2 regions of the Actinosynnema sp. NPDC002837 genome follow, and region 2 is predicted to be linked to the other one. Evidence: riboswitches for the same ligand, from Rfam matches in the RefSeq annotation. Region 2 holds a riboswitch; the other holds the start of a gene.
The links. Region 2 has a riboswitch for cobalamin ahead of ABTZ99_RS20605 (CbtB domain-containing protein). Riboswitches for the same ligand answer to the same signal wherever they lie in the genome.

Region 1 (8,712 bases), on a different contig from region 2:
ATGTCGGTGCCGTAGCCGATGAGCTTGTTGTCCTTGGTCGTGACGGCGTCGACCTTCCACTGCAGCCAGCGGTCGTCGCGGACGTCCTTCGGACCGATCTCCTTGAGGTTCTCGAACTGGCCCGACTTGGACATGACCTGGCTCAGGAAGCCCTCTTCGACGGCCTCGACGTCGGCGAGGCCGGAACCCGCGCCCAGCTTGGTGAACAGGTTCTGGTGGTGCGGCGCGGCCTGGCCGGTCTTGCGCTGCGTGACCTTGACGTTCGGGTTCGCGGCTTCGTACTCCTTGAGGAGCTCCTCGTACCCGAACTCGTTGAAGGTCGCGATGGTCAGCTCGACCTTGCCGTCGGATGCCCCTCCGGAACCTCCCGAGCCACAGGCCGTGGCGACAGCGGCAAGCACTGCGGTGCAGGCCAGGACTTTGGCCAAGCCTGCTCGACGGTAGCGCACGAGAACTCCTCAGTTGATCGGCGGTGAACGTTCTGGGAGCGCTCCCAGGTTTTGGGGGAGTGTGGTTCGCGCCACGGAGTTGTGTCAAGCTCCCGTGTCCGCGCTGTTACCGACGTTGCGTCATTTGCCTTGCTGGACCGATTCTGCTAGCCGCTGGTCCAGTGGTCCGTTCAGGCACTGTTCGTAGACCGGTCGGACACGCTCGGTTCATCTCCGCGCCGAACGGCCCGAAAAGATTCCCGAGTCGCGAACCCGCTCACCCGCCACCAGTCTGCACCGGAAGTGCGCGCGTGTCCGGCACCGCCCCACGGCGAGTCGCGGGGAGTGGCGCGCCGAGTCGTCCGGACGGGTAGTGCGAGTCGGCCGACCGGGTGGCGTCACCGGCCGGCCGAGTCACCTCCGGACGTCCCGCAGCGCGCGGCGGGACGTCCGTTCCGGGCCAGTGATTCACCGAAGTGTTTCGTCACGCGCGCGGCGCCCGGGGATATAGGGGTACCCCTCATGATCGACGCGTTTCCGCGACGTTATAGACGGCGTCGTGGACCGCGGGCGGGCGGCCCGAAGGCTCAGCCGCCGTCCTCCAGGTCGCCCTCGGTTTCCAGGTACGCCTTTCGCAGCGCTTCCAGCGTCGCGGGCTCCGGGTGCTCCCACATACCCCGCTCGGCCGCCTCCAGGAGCCGTTCGGACATGCCGTGCAGCGCCCACGGGTTGGACCGGGCCAGGAACTCCCGGTTCACCGGGTCCAGCACGTAGCTCGCCACGAGCTGCTCGTACATCCAGTCCGCGACCACGCCGGTGGTGGCGTCGTAGCCGAACAGGTAGTCGACGGTGGCCGCGAGTTCGAACGCGCCCTTGTACCCGTGCTCGCGCATCGCGGCCAACCACCTCGGGTTCACCACGCGGGCGCGGAAGATCCGGTTCGTCTCCTCGTTCAGCGTTCTGGTGCGCACGGCATCGGGCCGCGTGCTGTCGCCGACATAAGCGGCGGGCGCTTTTCCGGTGAGCGCGCGCACGGTCGCGATCATTCCGCCGTGATATTGGAAGTAGTCGTCGGAATCGGCGATGTCGTGTTCACGCGTGTCGATGTTCTTCGCCGCCACCGCGATGCGCTTGTAGGCGCTCTCCATCGCCGGCCGGGCTTCGACGCCGTCGAGTTCGCGGCCGTAGGCGTAGCCGCCCCACACCGCGTACACCTCGGCCAAGTCGGCGTCGTCGCGCCAGTTGCGGCTGTCGATCAGCGGGAGGAGGCCGGCGCCGTACGCACCGGGTTTGCTGCCGAAGATCCGCATTGTCGCCCGGCGCGGGTCGTTGTGCTGCGCGAGATCGGCTTGGGCGTGCGCCCGGACGTAGTTGTCCGAGGCCGACTCGTCCAAGTTCGCGACCAGTCGCACCGCGTCGTCGATCAGTGCCACGACGTGGGGGAACGCGTCGCGGAAGAAACCGCTGATCCGGACCGTGACGTCGATTCGCGGCCGGTTCAGCTCGGCGAGCGGGATCACTTCCAGTCCGGTCACCCGGCGGGACTGCTCGTCCCATTCGGGCCGCACGCCCAGCAGGGCCAGCACCTCGGCGATGTCGTCACCCGCGGTGCGCATCGCGCTCGTGCCCCAGACCGACAGGCCGACCGACGGCGGCCACTCCCCCGTGTCGGCGCGGTAGCGCTCCAGCAGCGAGTCGGCCATGGCCTGGCCGGTCTCCCAGGCCAGCCGGGACGGCACCGCCTTGGGGTCGACCGAGTAGAAGTTGCGGCCGGTCGGCAGCACGTTCACCAGGCCGCGCAGCGGCGAGCCGCTCGGACCGGCCGGCACGTACCCGCCGTCCAGGGCGTGCAGCACGTTCGCCAGCTCGTCGGTGGTGCGGGCCAGCCGGGGCACGACCTCCAGCGCGGCGAACTCCAGGATCCGCGCCACGTCCTCGTCGTCGGTGAGCGTCCGGGCCGCGTTCACGTCCCAATTGGCGTCTTCCATCGCCTGGACGAGCGCGCGGGCCTGTTCCTCGACCCGGTCGGTGGCGGTCCGGTCGTCGCCGGACTCGCTCAGGCCCAGCGCCTCGCGCAGGCCGGGCAGGGCGGCGACCCGACCCGCCCACATCTGCTTGGCCTGCAGGATCGACAGCACCAGGTTCACCCTGGTCCCGCCGGTGGGCGCCTGGCCCAGCACGTGCAGGCCGTCGCGGATCTGGACGTCCTTGATCTCGCACAGCCAGCCGTCGACGTGCAGGATCAGCTCGTCGAACCCGTCGTCCTCCGGCCGGTCGGCCAGGCCGAGGTCGTGGTCGAGCTTGGCGGCCTGGATGAAGGTCCAGATCTGGGCCCGGATCGCCGGCAGCTTGGCCGGGTCCATGGCGGCGATGGTGCCGTGCTCGTCCAGCAGCTGCTCCAGCCGGGCGATGTCGCCGTAGCTGTCGGCCCTGGCCATCGGCGGCACGAGGTGGTCGACCAGGGTGGCGTGCGCCCGGCGCTTCGCCTGGGTGCCCTCGCCCGGGTCGTTGACCAGGAACGGGTAGATCAGCGGCAGGTCGCCCAGCGCCGCGTCGGGCCCGCAGCCCGCCGACAGGCCGACGGTCTTGCCGGGCAGCCACTCCAGGTTGCCGTGCTTGCCCACGTGCACCACGGCGTCGGCGCCGAACTCGTCCTCCAGCCAGCGGTAGGCGGCCAGGTAGTGGTGGCTCGGCGGCAGGTCCGGGTCGTGGTAGATGGCGATGGGGTTCTCGCCGAAGCCGCGCGGCGGCTGGACCATGACCACGACGTTGCCGGAGCGCAGGGCGGCCAGCACGATCTCGCCGTCGGGGTCCCGCGACCGGTCCACGAACAGCTCGCCGGGCGCCTCGCCCCAGTGCCGCTCCATCTCCTCGCGGGTGTCCTCGGGCAGGGTGGCGTACCACTGCCGGTAGCGGGCCGCCGGCAGCCGCACGGGGTTGCCCTGGAGCTGCTCCTCGGTGAGCCAGTCGGCGTCCTGGCCGCCGGCCGCGATGAGGGCGTGGATCAGCGCGTCGCCGTCGAGGTCGGCCACGCCCGGCAGCTCGTCGCCGATGTCGTAGCCGTGCTCCGCCATGGCGGTGAGCAGCCGCACGACGCTGGCCGGCGTGTCCAGGCCGACCGCGTTGCCGATGCGGGAGTGCTTGGTCGGGTAGGCCGACAGCATCACCGCGATGCGCCGTTCGGCCGGCGGCACGTGGCGCAGCCGGCCGTGGCGCACGGCGATGCCCGCGACCCGCGCCGCGCGCTCGTCGTCGGCGACGTAGACCGTGAGGCCGTCCTCGTCGACCTCCTTGAACGAGAACGGCACCGTGATGATCCGGCCGTCGAACTCCGGGATCGCGACCTGGGTGGCGGTGTCCAAAGGGGACAGCCCGTCGTCGTTGCCGTCCCACGCGGCCCGGCTCGTGGTCAGGCACAGGGCCTGCAGCACCGGCACGTCGAGGGCGGCCAGCGCGCCCACGTCCCACGCCTCGTCATCACCGCCGGCGGACGCGGAGGCGGGCTTGGTGCCGCCGGCCGCGAGCACGGTCACCACCAGGGCGTCGGCCTGGCCGAGCACGGCCAGCAGCTCCGGCTCGGCGGTGCGCAGCGAGGCGCAGAAGACCGGCAGCGGACGGCCGCCCTTGGCCACGATCGCGTCGCACAGCGCGTGCACGAACGCCGTGTTCCCGGCCACGTGGTGGGCGCGGTAGTACAGGACGGCGATGGTCGGGCCCTCGCCCGCGTCCTGCCGTTCGAGCACGCCCCAGGTGGGCGTCGGTGCGGGCGGCGCGAAGCCGTGGCCGGTGAGCAGCACCGTGTCGGACAGGAAGTGGTGCAGCTGGGCGAGGTTCGCCGCGCCGCCGTGCGCCAGGTAGGCGTGCGCCTCGGCGCAGACCCCGCCGGGCACGGTCGACAGCTCCATCAGCGGCGCGTCGGGGTTCTGCTCACCGCCCAGCACGACGACCGGCAGGCCCGAGGCGAGCAGCCGGTCGAGCCCCTCCTCCCACATCCGGCGCCCGCCGAGGATGCGCACGACCACCAGGTCGACGCCCTCCACCAGGGCCGACAGGTCGTCGACGGCGGTGCGGGCGGGGTTGGCCAGGCGGTAGTCGGCGCCACTCGCGCGGGCGGACAGCAGGTCCGTGTCGGAGGTCGACAACAGCAGGATCACGTGCGGGCTCCATCCCTCGGGGGTCCTCGCCCCGGTCGTGGGTACGGCGAGCGGAGTTCCTGACTCCCGGGGCCTCCCCCGGTCACAGTGGCGGGACCGCGCCGGATTCACACCGGCTTCCTCCTGCTGCTTCGCCGTTCGGAGGTCACCCTAACGGCAGTTAGCATCCAGTCCATGCCCACGGATCGAACTCACCCGGACGCCTGCCCCGGCGCGGTCGACGTGCACCGGGCCGCCGACGGCGGGCTGGCGCGCGTGCGGGTGCCCGGCGGGACGTTGGACGCCGGGCAGGTCGACGTGCTCCGGTCCGCCGCGATCGAGCTGGGCGACGGCGTCCTGGAGTTGACCTCGCGGGCGAACCTGCAGATCAGGGGCTTGACGCCGGGGGCGGAGCACGAGCTGGGCGCGCGGTTGCGCGACGTCGGCCTGCTGCCCTCGATGAGCCACGAGCGGATGCGGAACATCGTCGCCGCGCCGTTGGACGACAACCAGGCGCTGGTCGACGAGATCGACGCGGCGTTGCTGGCCGTGCCGGAGCTGGCGTCCCTGCCAGGGCGTTTCCTGGTCACGGTGGGTGGCGCGGTCAGCGGCCTGGGAGGTGACGTCGGGCTGGTCGGCGACGCGTTGTTCCTGGCAGGCCACGATTCAGGGCTGCGCGTGGCCGATCCGGTCGCGGCCGTGGTGACCGCCGCGCGGCTGTTCGGCGAGCTCCGCGGCGACGCGTGGCGGCTGTCCGAAGTGGACGGCGGTGTGCGGAAGATCACGGCGGCGTTGGGCGTTCCGGGTGACGTCCGGATCGAGCCGGATGTGACGCCCGTCGCACCGGGGCCGCACGGTTCCGCGGTCGTGGCGGGCGTGCCGTTCGGGCGCTGGGACGCACGGCTGCTGGCCGGCGTGCCGGTCCGGCTCACGCCGTGGCGCAGCGTGGTGCTGCCGGCCGGGAGCGACACCGGCGGCCTGTTCACCTCGCCGGACTCCCCGTGGCACGGCGTCAGCGCGTGCACCGGGCGGCCGGGCTGCGCCAAGTCGCTGGCCGACGTGCGCGCCGACGCGACCCGCTGGCTCGACACCCGGTCCACGCCGGGCCGGGTGCACTGGTCGGGCTGCGCACGCCGGTGCGGCAGGCCGGCCGGCGACGTGGTGGAGTTCGTCGCGACCGGCGACGGGTACGAGGAGATCAATTGACCAGCTACGTCAAGGACGGCGCGGAGATCTACCGCCGCTCCTTCGCCACCATCCGCGCCGAGGCAGACCTGGCGCGCTTCCCGTCGGACGTGTCCCGGGTGGTGGTGCGCATGATCCACGCCTGCGGGATGGTCGACCTGGTCGCGGACGTCGACTTCTCGCCCCACGTGGTGCGCGACGCGCGGGCGGCGCTGGTGGCCGGCGCGCCGATCCTCTGCGACGCGCAGATGGTCGCGGCGGGCGTGACGCGGCGGCGGCTGCCCGCGGACAACGAGGTCGTGTGCACGTTGGGCGACCCGCGCGTGCCGGACCTGGCGGCGGAGCTGGGCACCACGCGCAGCGCGGCGGCGTTGGAGCTGTGGCGCGACCGGCTGGACGGCGCGGTGGTCGCCATCGGCAACGCGCCGACCGCGTTGTTCCACCTGCTGGACATGATCGCGGCGGGCGCGCCCCGGCCCGCCGCCGTGCTGGGGGTGCCGGTGGGGTTCATCGGCGCGGCCGAGTCGAAGGACGCGTTGGCGGACAACGACCTGGGGTTGGAGCACCTGGTCGTGCGCGGTCGGCGTGGCGGCAGCGCCATGACCGCGGCGGCGCTCAACGCGATCGCGAGCGAGGAAGAATGACGGGCAAGCTGTACGGGGTCGGGGTGGGTCCGGGCGACCCGGAGCTGGTGACCGTCAAGGCGGCGCGGCTGATCGGCGAGGCGGACGTGGTCGTCTTCCACAGCGCGCGGCACGGGCGCAGCGTCGCGCGCCGCATCGCCGCGCCGTACCTGCGGGAGGGGCAGGTCGAGGAGCAGCTGGTCTACCCCGTCACGACCGAGGACTCCGACGACTACCAGGGCGAGATCGACGCGTTCTACGAGGAGTGCGCGGCGCGGTTGGCCGCGCACCTGGACGCCGGGCGCACGGTGGTGGTGCTGGCGGCCGGCGACCCGTTCTTCTACGGCTCCTACATGCACCTGCACAAGCGGCTGGCGCACCGGTACGAGGCCGAGGTCGTGCCCGGCGTGACGTCGGTGAGCGCGGGCGCGGCGGTGATCGGCCGGCCGCTGGTGGAGCGGGACGAGGTGCTGACCGTGCTGCCGGGGACGTTGTCGGCGGACGCGCTGGTGGAGCACCTGGCCGGCGGCGACCCGGTGGCGATCATGAAGCTGGGGCGGACGTTCCCGCAGGTGCGGGAGGCGCTGGCGCGCGCGGGGCGGTTGGACGAGGCCTGGTACGTGGAGCGGGCGACGACCGGCGCGCAGCGGACCGCGCCGCTGTCCGAAGTGGACGCCGAGGGGGTGCCGTACTTCTCGTTGGCGTTGCTGCCGAGCAAGCCCGCGGCGCGGCCGGCGCCCGAGGGCCGGGTGGTGGTGGTCGGGCTCGGCCCGGCCGGGCCGGAGTGGTTGACGCCGGAGGCGCGGCGGGCGCTGGCGGAGGCCGACGACCTGGTCGGCTACGTGACCTACCTGAACCGGGTGCCGGTGAACCCGCGGCAGCGGCGGCACGCGTCGGACAACAAGGTGGAGGCCGAGCGGGCGGCGTTCGCGCTGGACCTGGCCAAGCGCGGGCGGCGGGTCGCGGTGGTGTCGTCGGGCGACCCTGGCGTGTTCGCGATGGCCAGCGCGGTGCTGGAGGTGGCGACCGAGGAGCAGTTCGCGGACGTGCCGGTGACGGTGCTGCCGGGGTTGACCGCGGCGCACGCGGTGGCGAGCCGGGTCGGCGCGCCGCTGGGGCACGACTACTGCGTGGTGTCGTTGTCCGACCGGCTCAAGCCGTGGGACGTGATCGAGGAGCGGCTGGAGGCGGCGGCGAGGGCCGACCTCGTGCTGGCGATCTACAACCCGGCCTCGCGCAGCCGCACGTGGCAGGTGGACAAGGCGCGGGACGCGCTGCTGCGGCACCGCTCCCCCGACACGCCGGTGGTCGTCGGGCGCGACGTCGGCGGGCCGGAGGAGTCCGTGCGGGTGGTGCGGTTGGCGGACCTGGACGCGTCCACCGTGGACATGCGGTGCCTGTTGCTGGTCGGGTCCTCGCAGACGCGGGTCAGCGCGCGCGGCACGGTGTTCACGCCGCGCCGCTACCCCGGGTGAGCCAGTCGACGGCCTCGGCCACCGTCTCCACCAGCGGCGCCGGTGGCGGCGGTGGTCGGCGCACGACGACGACGGGGATGCCGAGGTGACGGGCCGCGGTCAGCTTGGCCGCCGTCATCGGACCGCCGCTGTCCTTGGTGACCAGGACTTCGATCCGGTGCTCGCGCAGGAGCGCCAGTTCACCGTCCACTGTGTACGGTCCGCGGTCGAGCACGAGGTGCACGTGCGGGTTCGGCGGGTCGGGCGGGTCGACGGTGCGCGCGACACCGCTGGTGAACGCGGCCAGCTCCTGACGGCCGGTGGTGATGAACGCGCGGCGGCCGGCGACGAGCGCGGCGGCTTCGGCGACGCTGTCCACGTAATGCCAGTCGTCCTCCGGCGGCCAGCCGGGGCGGCGCAGCACGAGGAACGGCGTGCCGGTCGCGGTGGTGGCGGCGAGGGCGTTCGCGGTGATGCGGTCGGCGAACGGGTGCGTGGCGTCGACGACGGCGTCCACGCGTTCGGCCCGCAGGTAGGCCACGAGCCCGTCCACGCCGCCGAAGCCGCCGATCCGGACCTCGCCGGCGGGCAGCTTCGGGTCGGCCACCCGGCCGGCCAGCGACGAGATCACGCGGGCGCCGGTGAGCGCGGCGGCCAGCGCGCGGGCCTCGCCCGTGCCACCCAGCACCAGCACGGTCCTCACGGCTGTTGCATCCTGTCGTCGTGAGCACGAACCTGCGCTTCGGCTGGACCACCGGCGCCTGCGCCACCGCCGCGACCACGGCGGCGTACACGGCGTTGCTCACCGGCGAGTTCCCCGACCCGGTCGGGATCGTGCTGCCGAAGGGTCAGACGCCGTCGTTCGCGCTGGCCCGCGAGGAGTTGGGCG
Region 2 (8,712 bases):
GCCCGGAACAGCTCGCGCGCCTCGGTGATCGCCCGGGTCAACGCCTCGGGTTCCGGCCGCAGTCCCGCGACGATCTCGTCGACACCGCGCAGTCCGGCCTCCTGCAACAGCCGCTTCTCGTTCGTCGTCCACTGACCGCGTGCGGCGAGCACGGCGTGCGCGGTCTGGAGCGCGGCGGTGACCAGCGTGGCCGCGACCTCGGCCAGCCGGCCGCTCGGCGCGTGCGCGGAGAGGGCGTAGTCCAGCGTCAAGGCCGCCTTCTCGCGCCAGACCGCGGGCGCCGCCGCGCGCAGCGCCTCCGGGTAGGTCGGGCGGGGCAGGTCGCCGCGCAGCACCCGGTGCCGCGCGAGCTCGCCGACGACCAGGTAGCTGGGGATGCCGGCGAGGTGGAACAGCAGCGGCTCCCAGTGGAAGCGGCCCTGCTCGGCCTCGGCGAGTTCGCGCTCGACCACGTCGAGGTCGCGGTAGTGGACGTCGACGCGCCGGCCGTCCACGGTGAGCCAGGCTCCGCCGTTGAAGACGCCGCCGCCCCACTCGCCGATCTCCGAGACCTGCCCCTCCCACCCGACCGCGCGCAGGTCGGCGGGGTCGAAGGCGCCCCGGTAGTAGACGGCGAGGTCCCAGTCGCTGTCCGGGGTGCCGGTGCCTTGGGCACGCGATCCGCCGAGGGTGACGGCGTGCACGGCGGGCAGGGCCGCGAGCCGGTCGGCGACGTGGTCGAGGAACGTTTCGTCGGTCATGGGCACGGCGACATGCATAGCCGCCGGCCGGGGGCCGCGTCAGCCGAATTCTCCGTCAGAGGGTCGCGAACTCGACTCCCATCGCCACGCCCGCGAGCACGAGCAGCACGCCGGTGGCGGCGAGCGTGCGACGGTAGCCGGTGTCGCCGAGCCTGCGGCGTCCACGTGCGACGAGCAGGGCGATCACGACCTTGCCGCCGACCAGGGTGAGGTAGAACCCGGTCAGCAACGCCACGCCCGCGATCGCTGACGTGCGCCAAGTGGTGATGGTGAGCGGGCCGAGCGCGGTCGCCCACGCGATCCACGGGTGCGGGCTGAGCAGGTTCACCAGCACCGCTCGGCGCAGGGCCGCGGCATCCGGCGGAGGTTGGTCGGGCGAGGGCTGGGCGGTCAGTGAGGCCGAGCGGGCGTCGCGGACGGTCTGCACGCCGGTCCACACGACGAACACCGCGCCGACGACGCCGAGCACGCCCAGCGCCCGCTCCGGCAGGCGGTCCAGCAGGAGCAGGGTCACGGCGACCACGGCGGCGTCCGACAGCAGCGGCGCGCAGGCGGTCAGGGCGCCGGCCCTCCAGCCCGACCGCAGCGCCGACGACACCACCAGCACCAACAGCGGACCGGGGCTGATGCTCGCGGCCAGGCCGAGGGCCAGTCCCAACCCCAGTGCGTCCACGGCGGCAGACTAGGTCACGTGTCCGAGTTCGCCCGAGTCCTGGCCACCCTGCGGCAGATCCGCGGCCTCAGCCCGTTCTTCGCCCTGGACGTCGGCCGGCCCGACGACAGCTGGCACGACGGCGCGGCCCTGTCGCACGGCCCCGCCCTGCCCGACGCCCTCGACCGGATCTCCGCCCGGTACCGCACCGGGGAACGGCGGGTCGCCGCGTCGTTGTTCTTCCTCGGCTACACCGCGCGGCTGCTGAGCCCGGTCGTCGCCGCACGCGCGGTCGGCGGCGACGTGCCCGACATCCGCCCGGCCAACCTGTGGTGGCGCTACACCCCCGAAGGGCTCCAGGTCCGGCTCAAGGACCCCGTCACCGGCGTCGGCATCGCCGAGTCGCTGGAGCCGGTGGTCGAGGCGGTGCACGCGGTCACGCCGGTGGCCCGCGGCCTGCTGTGGGGCAACGCGGGGTCGTCTATGGCGGGCGCGCTGCGCACGATCAGCCGCAGCGGCGTCGACTGCGACGCGCTGGCCGCCGAGCTGTTCGCCGACCCACCGCTCAAGGACACCGGCGAGTTCATCCCGTTCCCCGGCGAGATCGCGTTCCGGCGGCGCAGCTGCTGCCTGTACTACCGGCTCGACGGCGGCGGCACGTGCGGTGACTGCCCGTTGCCGGCTCGTCGGAGGTGAGCGACGACAACTCGTCTGGTCGGTTGTGCCGGCCCTCGATCCACCTCTACGGTCGCAGCGCCGCAGTGGACGGGAAGCCGGTGTGAATCCGGCGCGGTCCTCGCCACTGTGACCGGGGAGCCAACCCGCCGAGAACGTCACTGGCCGCGCTCAGCGGCTGGGAAGACGCGGGGACGGCGTCGATCCGGGAGTCAGGAGACCGGCTGCGGCACGAGTTGTTGTTGACCTTCCACGAGGTATGGAGGAGGCCGTCATGACGAGCCCCGCGCACCCCCTTTCCACTCCCGTCCCCAAGTGGGCCTACGCCGTCGCGCTGGTCGCGTTGACCGTGACCTGGCTGGTCCTGCAGGAGAACGGCATCGCGCTCGGCCACGCCGCCGAGACCGTGCACGAGTTCTTCCACGACGGGCGCCACGCGCTCGGCGTCCCGTGCCACTAGGCGCGGGCGCCATGTCGACGAACACCTACAAGGGCCTGTTGCTGCGCGGTCTCGGCGCGGGCGCGGTGGCCGGGCTGCTCGCGGGCCTGGTCGGCGTGCTGGTGGTCGAGGCGCCGATCCGGGCGGCGCTGGCCGTCGAGCAGGCCCGGCCCGCGGCGCCCGACGCGGGTCACGGGCACGGCGAGCTGTTCAGCCGCGGCACGCAGGTGGTCGGCGGTGTGCTCGCCGCGGTCGTGGTGGGCGTCGCCGTCGGCGCGCTGTTCGCCACCGCCTACGCGGGGTCGCGGCGCTGGTTCGCCTCGAAGGCGCCGTTCGTCCGGGCGGTGGCGCTGTCGGCGGCGGCGTTCGGGGCGGCGGCGCTGCTGCCCGCGGTGAAGTACCCGGCCAACCCGCCGGCGGTGGGCGACCCGGACACGGTCGAGTACCGCACGGTGCTCTACCTGGGGCTGATCGCGGCCGGGCTGCTGGTCGCGGTCGGTGCGAGCTACCTGGCTTCCCGGCTGGGCCGCCTCGGCACGCCGGTCCGGGCCACCGCCGTGGCCTCGGCCGTGGTGGCGGCGGTGGTCGTGCTGCTGGTCGCGTTCCCGGCGACGCCGGACGCCGTGCCGTCCGACCTGCCGGGCAGCGTGCTGTGGGAGTTCCGGCTGGCCTCCCTCGCCGAGACGGCCACGCTGTGGCTCGGCCTCGGCGTCGTGTTCGGCCTGCTGGTCGACCCGGCCACGAGACGGGCCAGGTCGGCCGTCTAGCAGGCTGGTCGGTCTCAGCCGTCCAGCAGCCGGGCGAGCGCCTCCAGGTCCACCCCCACCAGGGACTCCCGGAACACGCGGCGCTCGCCCGGCTCGACCGGCACGTCGCACGGCACGACCAGGACCGTGCAGCCGGCGGCCACGGCGGAGGCGACGCCGGTCGGCGAGTCCTCGATCGCGACGCACCGGGTCGGGTCGACGCCGAGCAGCCGGGCGGCCTTCAGGTACGGCTCGGGCAGCGGCTTGTTGCGGCGGTCCACCTCGTCGCCGCACACCGTGACGTCGAACAGGTCGCGCCCGATGGTGTCCAGCGCGACCTCGGTCAACTGCCGCTCGGTCGACGTCACCAGCGCCATCGGCACGCCCGAGTCGCGGACCGCGCGCAACGCCTCACGCGCGCCCGGCCGCCAGGGCAGCCCGGCGCGGAACACCTCCTCGGTGCGCCGCATGATCCACGCCGCGCCGTCGGCGACGTCCTCCTCGGACGGCCGCTCGACGCCCACTTCCGCGAACAGCATCGACATCGTCCGGGGCACGCTCGACCCGACCATCGCCTGCCTGGTCGCGAGCGACAGCGTGCCGCCCAGCTTCTCGACGAACTCGTAGAGCGGGATGTCCCACAGCTTCTCGGAGTCCAGCAGCGTGCCGTCCATGTCCCACAGCACAGCCTCGACCGTCATGTACGTCCTTCGTTGATCACGCGTGGTCGTGTCCTTCACCTGTTCGACGCAAGTATCCCGGACTGTTACGCACGGAGCGTGACCGAGGGTGGGAGGGTCGGCGCCCGGTCCGGCCGGGTCGAGGACGAACCCGCCGCCGTGCCCGGCACGGCCTCACGTGCGAGTTCGGCACCCCGACGTGACAATCCGACGATCTTCTCCGTGACGTCCCGCTCGACGGGATCGGCCCCGAAGGTGTTGGTCTTCACGACGTCCGCGCCGGCTTCGTGGTGGCCGCGGCGGGCTTGGCGCGCGACCTCGGACGTGATCACGTCCACGATCTCGTCGCACCCTCGTGACCTGCGAAATCATCGTGGTTCGGACAGGCGGGCCGGGGCTCGGGGCCCGTGACGCCCGCCGTGAGGTGGACGCGGTCGGCGGGCGCGCCCGGGGAAGGCGGCGGGACACGAACCGACATGCGCCAAGCCTACGGCGTCGGGTGTGCGGCAGGGGTCGTAGTCTGGCCGCGTGACCGATCCGGACCAGGCCGCCCAGACCCCCTTCGACCCCAGCAAACCGCTCACCAACCCGATCATGGTGGCGGCGTTCGAGGGGTGGAACGATGCTGGCGACGCCGCCAGCACGGCGATCGAACACCTGCAACTCACGTGGGACGCGACGCCGTTGGCGGAGATCGATCCGGACGACTACTACGACTTCCAGGTGACCCGACCCACCGTCCGACTGGTGGACGGTGTCACCCGACGGGTTGAATTCCCGACGACCCGCCTGTCGGTCTGCCGCCCGCCCGGGTCGTCCACCGACGTGGTGCTCGTGCACGGGATCGAACCGAACATGCGGTGGCGGAAGTTCGCCGCCGAGCTGCTCGGCCACATCGAGGACCTGGGCGTGACCACCGTGGTCACGCTGGGTGCGCTGCTGATGGACACCCCGCACACCCGGCCGGTGCCCGTGACGGGGACGGCGTACGACGAGGCGGCGGCGGCGAAGTACGGGCTGGAGCGGTCGCGGTACGAGGGGCCGACCGGGATCGTCGGCGTGTTCCAGGACCTGTGCGTGCAGGCGGGCGTGCCCGCGATCTCGTTCTGGGCGGCCGTGCCGCACTACGTGTCCCAGCCGCCCTCGCCGAAAGCGACGCTGGCGCTGCTGCACCGGGTCGAGGAGGTGCTGGACGTCGAGGTGCCGCTCGGCGCGCTGCCCGAGCAGGCCGAGGAGTGGGAGCGCACGGTCAGCGAGATGGCCGACGAGGACGAGGACGTGCGCAACTACGTGCGGGCGTTGGAGGAGCGCGGGGACGCGGAGCTCCAGATCACCGAGGCGAGCGGTGACGCGATCGCGGCCGAGTTCGAGCGGTACCTGCGGCGGCGTGGCCGCGGGCCGGGCCGCGGGCCGACCGGGATGTGACTCCGCCCGACCCGACGACCCGGACCTGCCGAACCGCGCGGCTTCGCGGAGGTACTCGCCGAGGGGACCCCTGCTTTTACCCTGCCGCGCAGGACCGACGATGTCGCCGGTGAAACCGGCTCCTGTGGACAAGTCCCGGGTCCGGGTGGCGGCGTTGTACGCCGGTGGGTTCCTCGGGCCCTTCGGTGGCGCGATGACCACGTCCGTGCTGCCCGAGGTCGGCGGGGACTTCGGCATCTCCGCCGGTGCGGCGGCGGCCACGCTGACCGGGTACCTCGTGCCGTTCGCGCTGCTCATGCTGGTCTCCGGCACGTTGGGTGAACGGTGGGGCGCACGACGGACCGTCCGCGTCGCGTACGCCGTCTACGTGCTGGCCTCCGCGTTGTGCGCGGTGTCGTGGTCGTTCCCCGTGTTGATGGGCGGGCGGGCCGTGCAGGGTGCGGCCAACGCGTTCACCACTCCCCTGCTGCTGGCGGCGATCGCGGCGGTGACGCCGAAGGCCCGGTTGGGGCGGGCGCTGGGCGTGTTCGCGTCCACGCAGGCCGCCGGGCAGACCTCCGCGCCGTTGCTGGGCGGGCTCGCGGCCGAGGCGTCGTGGCGGTGGGCGTTCGTCGGCGCGGCGGTGGTGGCGGGCGCGTTGGCGGTGGTCGGGTTGCCCGCCGACCTGCCGCGCGACGCCGCACGTCCCCGGCTGCGCAGCGCCTGGCGGGCCCGGACGTTGCGGCCGGCCGCGGTCGGGTTCGTGGCCTGGGGTTGCCTGGGCGGGCTGTCGTTCCTGGTGGCACTGCGGTTGGGTGACTCGTTCGGGTTGAGCGCGGGGCAACGAGGGCTGGTGCTGACCGGGTTCGGGCTGGTCGGGATCTTCACCGCACGGCTGACGGGGTGGTCGATCGACCGGTTCGGCGCGCGGCGGTGGGCGGTGGTCGGCGCGGCGGTCGGCGGGGTGCTGCTGGTCGGCGTCGGCGTGCTGCCGTCGGTGGTCGCGGTCGGGCTGTCGTGGGCGGCGGCGGGCGCGTTCAGCCAGGCGGTGGTCGTCGGGCTGAACGCGCTGGTGCTGTCCTCGGACGAGGCGAACCGGGGCGGGTCGGTGTCGGTGGTGCAGTCGTTGCGGTTCCTGGGTGGCGCGGTGTCGCCGGTGGCGTTCGTGCCGCTGTACGCCCTCGACCCGGTGAGCGCGTTCCTCGTGCCCGCCGGGCTGGTGCTGGCCGTCCCGCCCGTCCTGCTGCTCAGCCGCCGGTCACGCCCCTGGCCGGAACCCGGGTGCCGAGGGTGAGCAGCGCCAGCACGCCGGCCGCCAGGTAGAGCGCGGCCTGGCCGTTGAGCAGCGCGGACAGGCCGAGCACGGGCGTGAGGGCGCCGGCGAGCACCATGCCGAGCGCCTGACCGCCGTCGTAGAGGCTGACGAACGTCGCCATCACCCGGCCGCGCACCTCGTCGGAGGCGTGCAACTGGAGCACCGACATCATCCCGGCGCCCGCGATCACGCCCGGCACGCCCACCACCACGAACGCGGCCAGGTAGAACACCAGCGCGGTGGTCACGTGCGGCCCGTTCCAGCCGAGCGCGGCGACCGCGGCGAAGCCGACCAGCGACACGCCCAGGAGCCTGCCGGGCTCGAGCCGGCGGGCCAGCGCGCCGACCAGCAGGCCGCCGAGCAACCCGCCCACCGCCTGCACGCCGCGCAGCAACCCCACCTCGGCCGCCCCGCCGCCGAGCCGTTCGGTCACGAACACCACGAACAGCACCACGAACAGGCCCTGGCCGGTCGCCATCAACACGACCACGGCGACCATCGGCCGCAACGGGCCGCGGATCTCCCGCAGGCCGTCCAGCCAGGCCCGCCACGCGGGTTTCCCCGCCGCACGGACGGGGTCCTCCGTGCCGAGGGTCGCCAGCAGGGCCGCCGCGAGCAGGAACGACGCCACGTCCGCCAGCACCACGCCCGCCAGCCCGGTGTACCCCAGGAGCAGGCCGCCGAGCGAGGCGCCGACCAGCCGCGCCAGGTTGGCGTTCAGGCCCACCAGCCCGTTGGCCGCCGGCACCTGGTCCCGCGGCACCAGCGTCGGCAGCAACGCGTTCTTGGCCGGTTCGAACAACGCCGCCAACGCGGCCTGCACCGCCGTGACCACGTTCACCAGCACCAGGTCGCCGGTCAGCAGCGGCAGCAGGGCGACCGCCTGCGCGAGGCTCACCAGCAGCATCAGCTTCCGCCGGTCCCACCGGTCGGCCAGCACGCCGGCCAGCGGCGACAGCGCCAGGCTCGGCAGCAGCGCCACCACGAACGTCGTCGCGGTCGCCGCCGCCGAGCCGGTGCGCTGGTACACGTAGACCGGGAGCGCGACCAGCAGCACCCAGTCGCCGATCTCGGAGACGAACCCGGCGACCCACAGCCGGCGGAACGCGGGCACACCCAGCGGCCCGTTCACCGCGGGAACGCCCGGATCCCGACGTGCGCGGGCAGCGCCCCCTCGGGCACGTCCCGGCGCACCGGCACCAGGTACGGCCGCAGGATGTCGTCGATCATGCCGACCAGGCCGGAGAGCTCCTCGGCGGTCACGTTGACCGTGTAGCCGTGCATCGCGGAGGCTTCCAGCCACTCGCGCGGCAGCTCGTGCTGCCGGTCCAGGAAGCGCTGGACCAGCCGGTTGTCCTCGTTGAGGCCCAACGCGATCAGCGCGTCCTGCTGGGTGCGCACCTCCGGGTCGTCGTCGAACGCGCCGACGTCGTAGCCGACCGAGGTGGCCCGCCACGGCCGTTCCCGCCCGTCGCCCGCCTCGACCCGTTCGACGAAACCGGACTTCGCCAGCTGCCGCAGGTGCCAGCTGCAGTTGGAGGCGGTCGACCCGACCGCCTCGGCGCACTCGCTCGCCGTGCGGGGACCGACCGCCAGCAGGTGGTTCAGCAGCGACACGCGCAGCGGGTGCGCCATCGCCTTCAGCGCGTCGGCATCGGTGACCCGTCGGGGCCCTGGGAGATCCATGGCCCCGACGGTATACCTGAAAGAGTTCTTTCGAAAGAGTCCTTTCAGATCCTCAGCCGACGTCCCGCCGCCGGAACCCGACAAAGCCGACCGCCACCAGCGCCGCCGCGACCAGCGTCAACCACAGCAGCGGCGTCGCGGTCACGTCCGCGCCCGGAACCTTGGGGATGTGCGTGAACGGCGAGAGGTCCATGGCCCACTGGTCGAGCTGGAGCAGCGGCCCGAGCTGGCCGAGCACCAGGAACACCACGATCACCGCCCAGCTCGCCGACGCCAGCTTCGGCGCCAGCGCGAACAGCGCCAGCGCGAGGCCCGCGACCACCCAGACCGCCGGGACGTGCGTCAACGCCGCGCCGACCAACCGCACGACCTGGC

Region 1: linked by a shared signal. The riboswitch ahead of cobN (cobaltochelatase subunit CobN) and the one ahead of ABTZ99_RS20605 (CbtB domain-containing protein) in region 2 are both predicted to bind cobalamin.

Annotation. Positions count from the first base shown of each region.
Region 1 covers NZ_JBEOVG010000037.1:33,407-42,118, forward strand. The annotation lists gene ABTZ99_RS24045 (ABC transporter substrate-binding protein) at 1-449, opposite strand, end outside; gene cobN (cobaltochelatase subunit CobN) at 1,016-4,582, opposite strand; cobalamin riboswitch at 4,616-4,745, opposite strand; gene ABTZ99_RS24055 (ferredoxin-like domain-containing protein) at 4,757-5,767, shown strand; gene ABTZ99_RS24060 (precorrin-8X methylmutase) at 5,764-6,390, shown strand; gene ABTZ99_RS24065 (precorrin-2 C(20)-methyltransferase) at 6,387-7,844, shown strand; gene ABTZ99_RS24070 (cobalt-precorrin-6A reductase) at 7,819-8,526, opposite strand; gene ABTZ99_RS24075 (cobalt-precorrin-5B (C(1))-methyltransferase) at 8,547-8,712, shown strand, end outside.
Region 2 covers NZ_JBEOVG010000028.1:26,196-34,907, forward strand. The annotation lists gene ABTZ99_RS20590 (nucleotidyltransferase domain-containing protein) at 1-740, opposite strand, end outside; gene ABTZ99_RS20595 (LysE family translocator) at 796-1,413, opposite strand; gene ABTZ99_RS20600 ((2Fe-2S)-binding protein) at 1,432-2,088, shown strand; cobalamin riboswitch at 2,127-2,310, shown strand; gene ABTZ99_RS20605 (CbtB domain-containing protein) at 2,342-2,527, shown strand; gene ABTZ99_RS20610 (CbtA family protein) at 2,539-3,273, shown strand; gene ABTZ99_RS20615 (HAD family hydrolase) at 3,288-3,953, opposite strand; gene ABTZ99_RS20620 (homocysteine S-methyltransferase family protein) at 4,019-4,270, opposite strand; gene ABTZ99_RS20625 (PAC2 family protein) at 4,461-5,357, shown strand; gene ABTZ99_RS20630 (MFS transporter) at 5,467-6,630, shown strand; gene ABTZ99_RS20635 (MFS transporter) at 6,584-7,783, opposite strand; gene ABTZ99_RS20640 (ArsR/SmtB family transcription factor) at 7,780-8,337, opposite strand; gene ABTZ99_RS20645 (ABC transporter permease) at 8,390-8,712, opposite strand, start outside.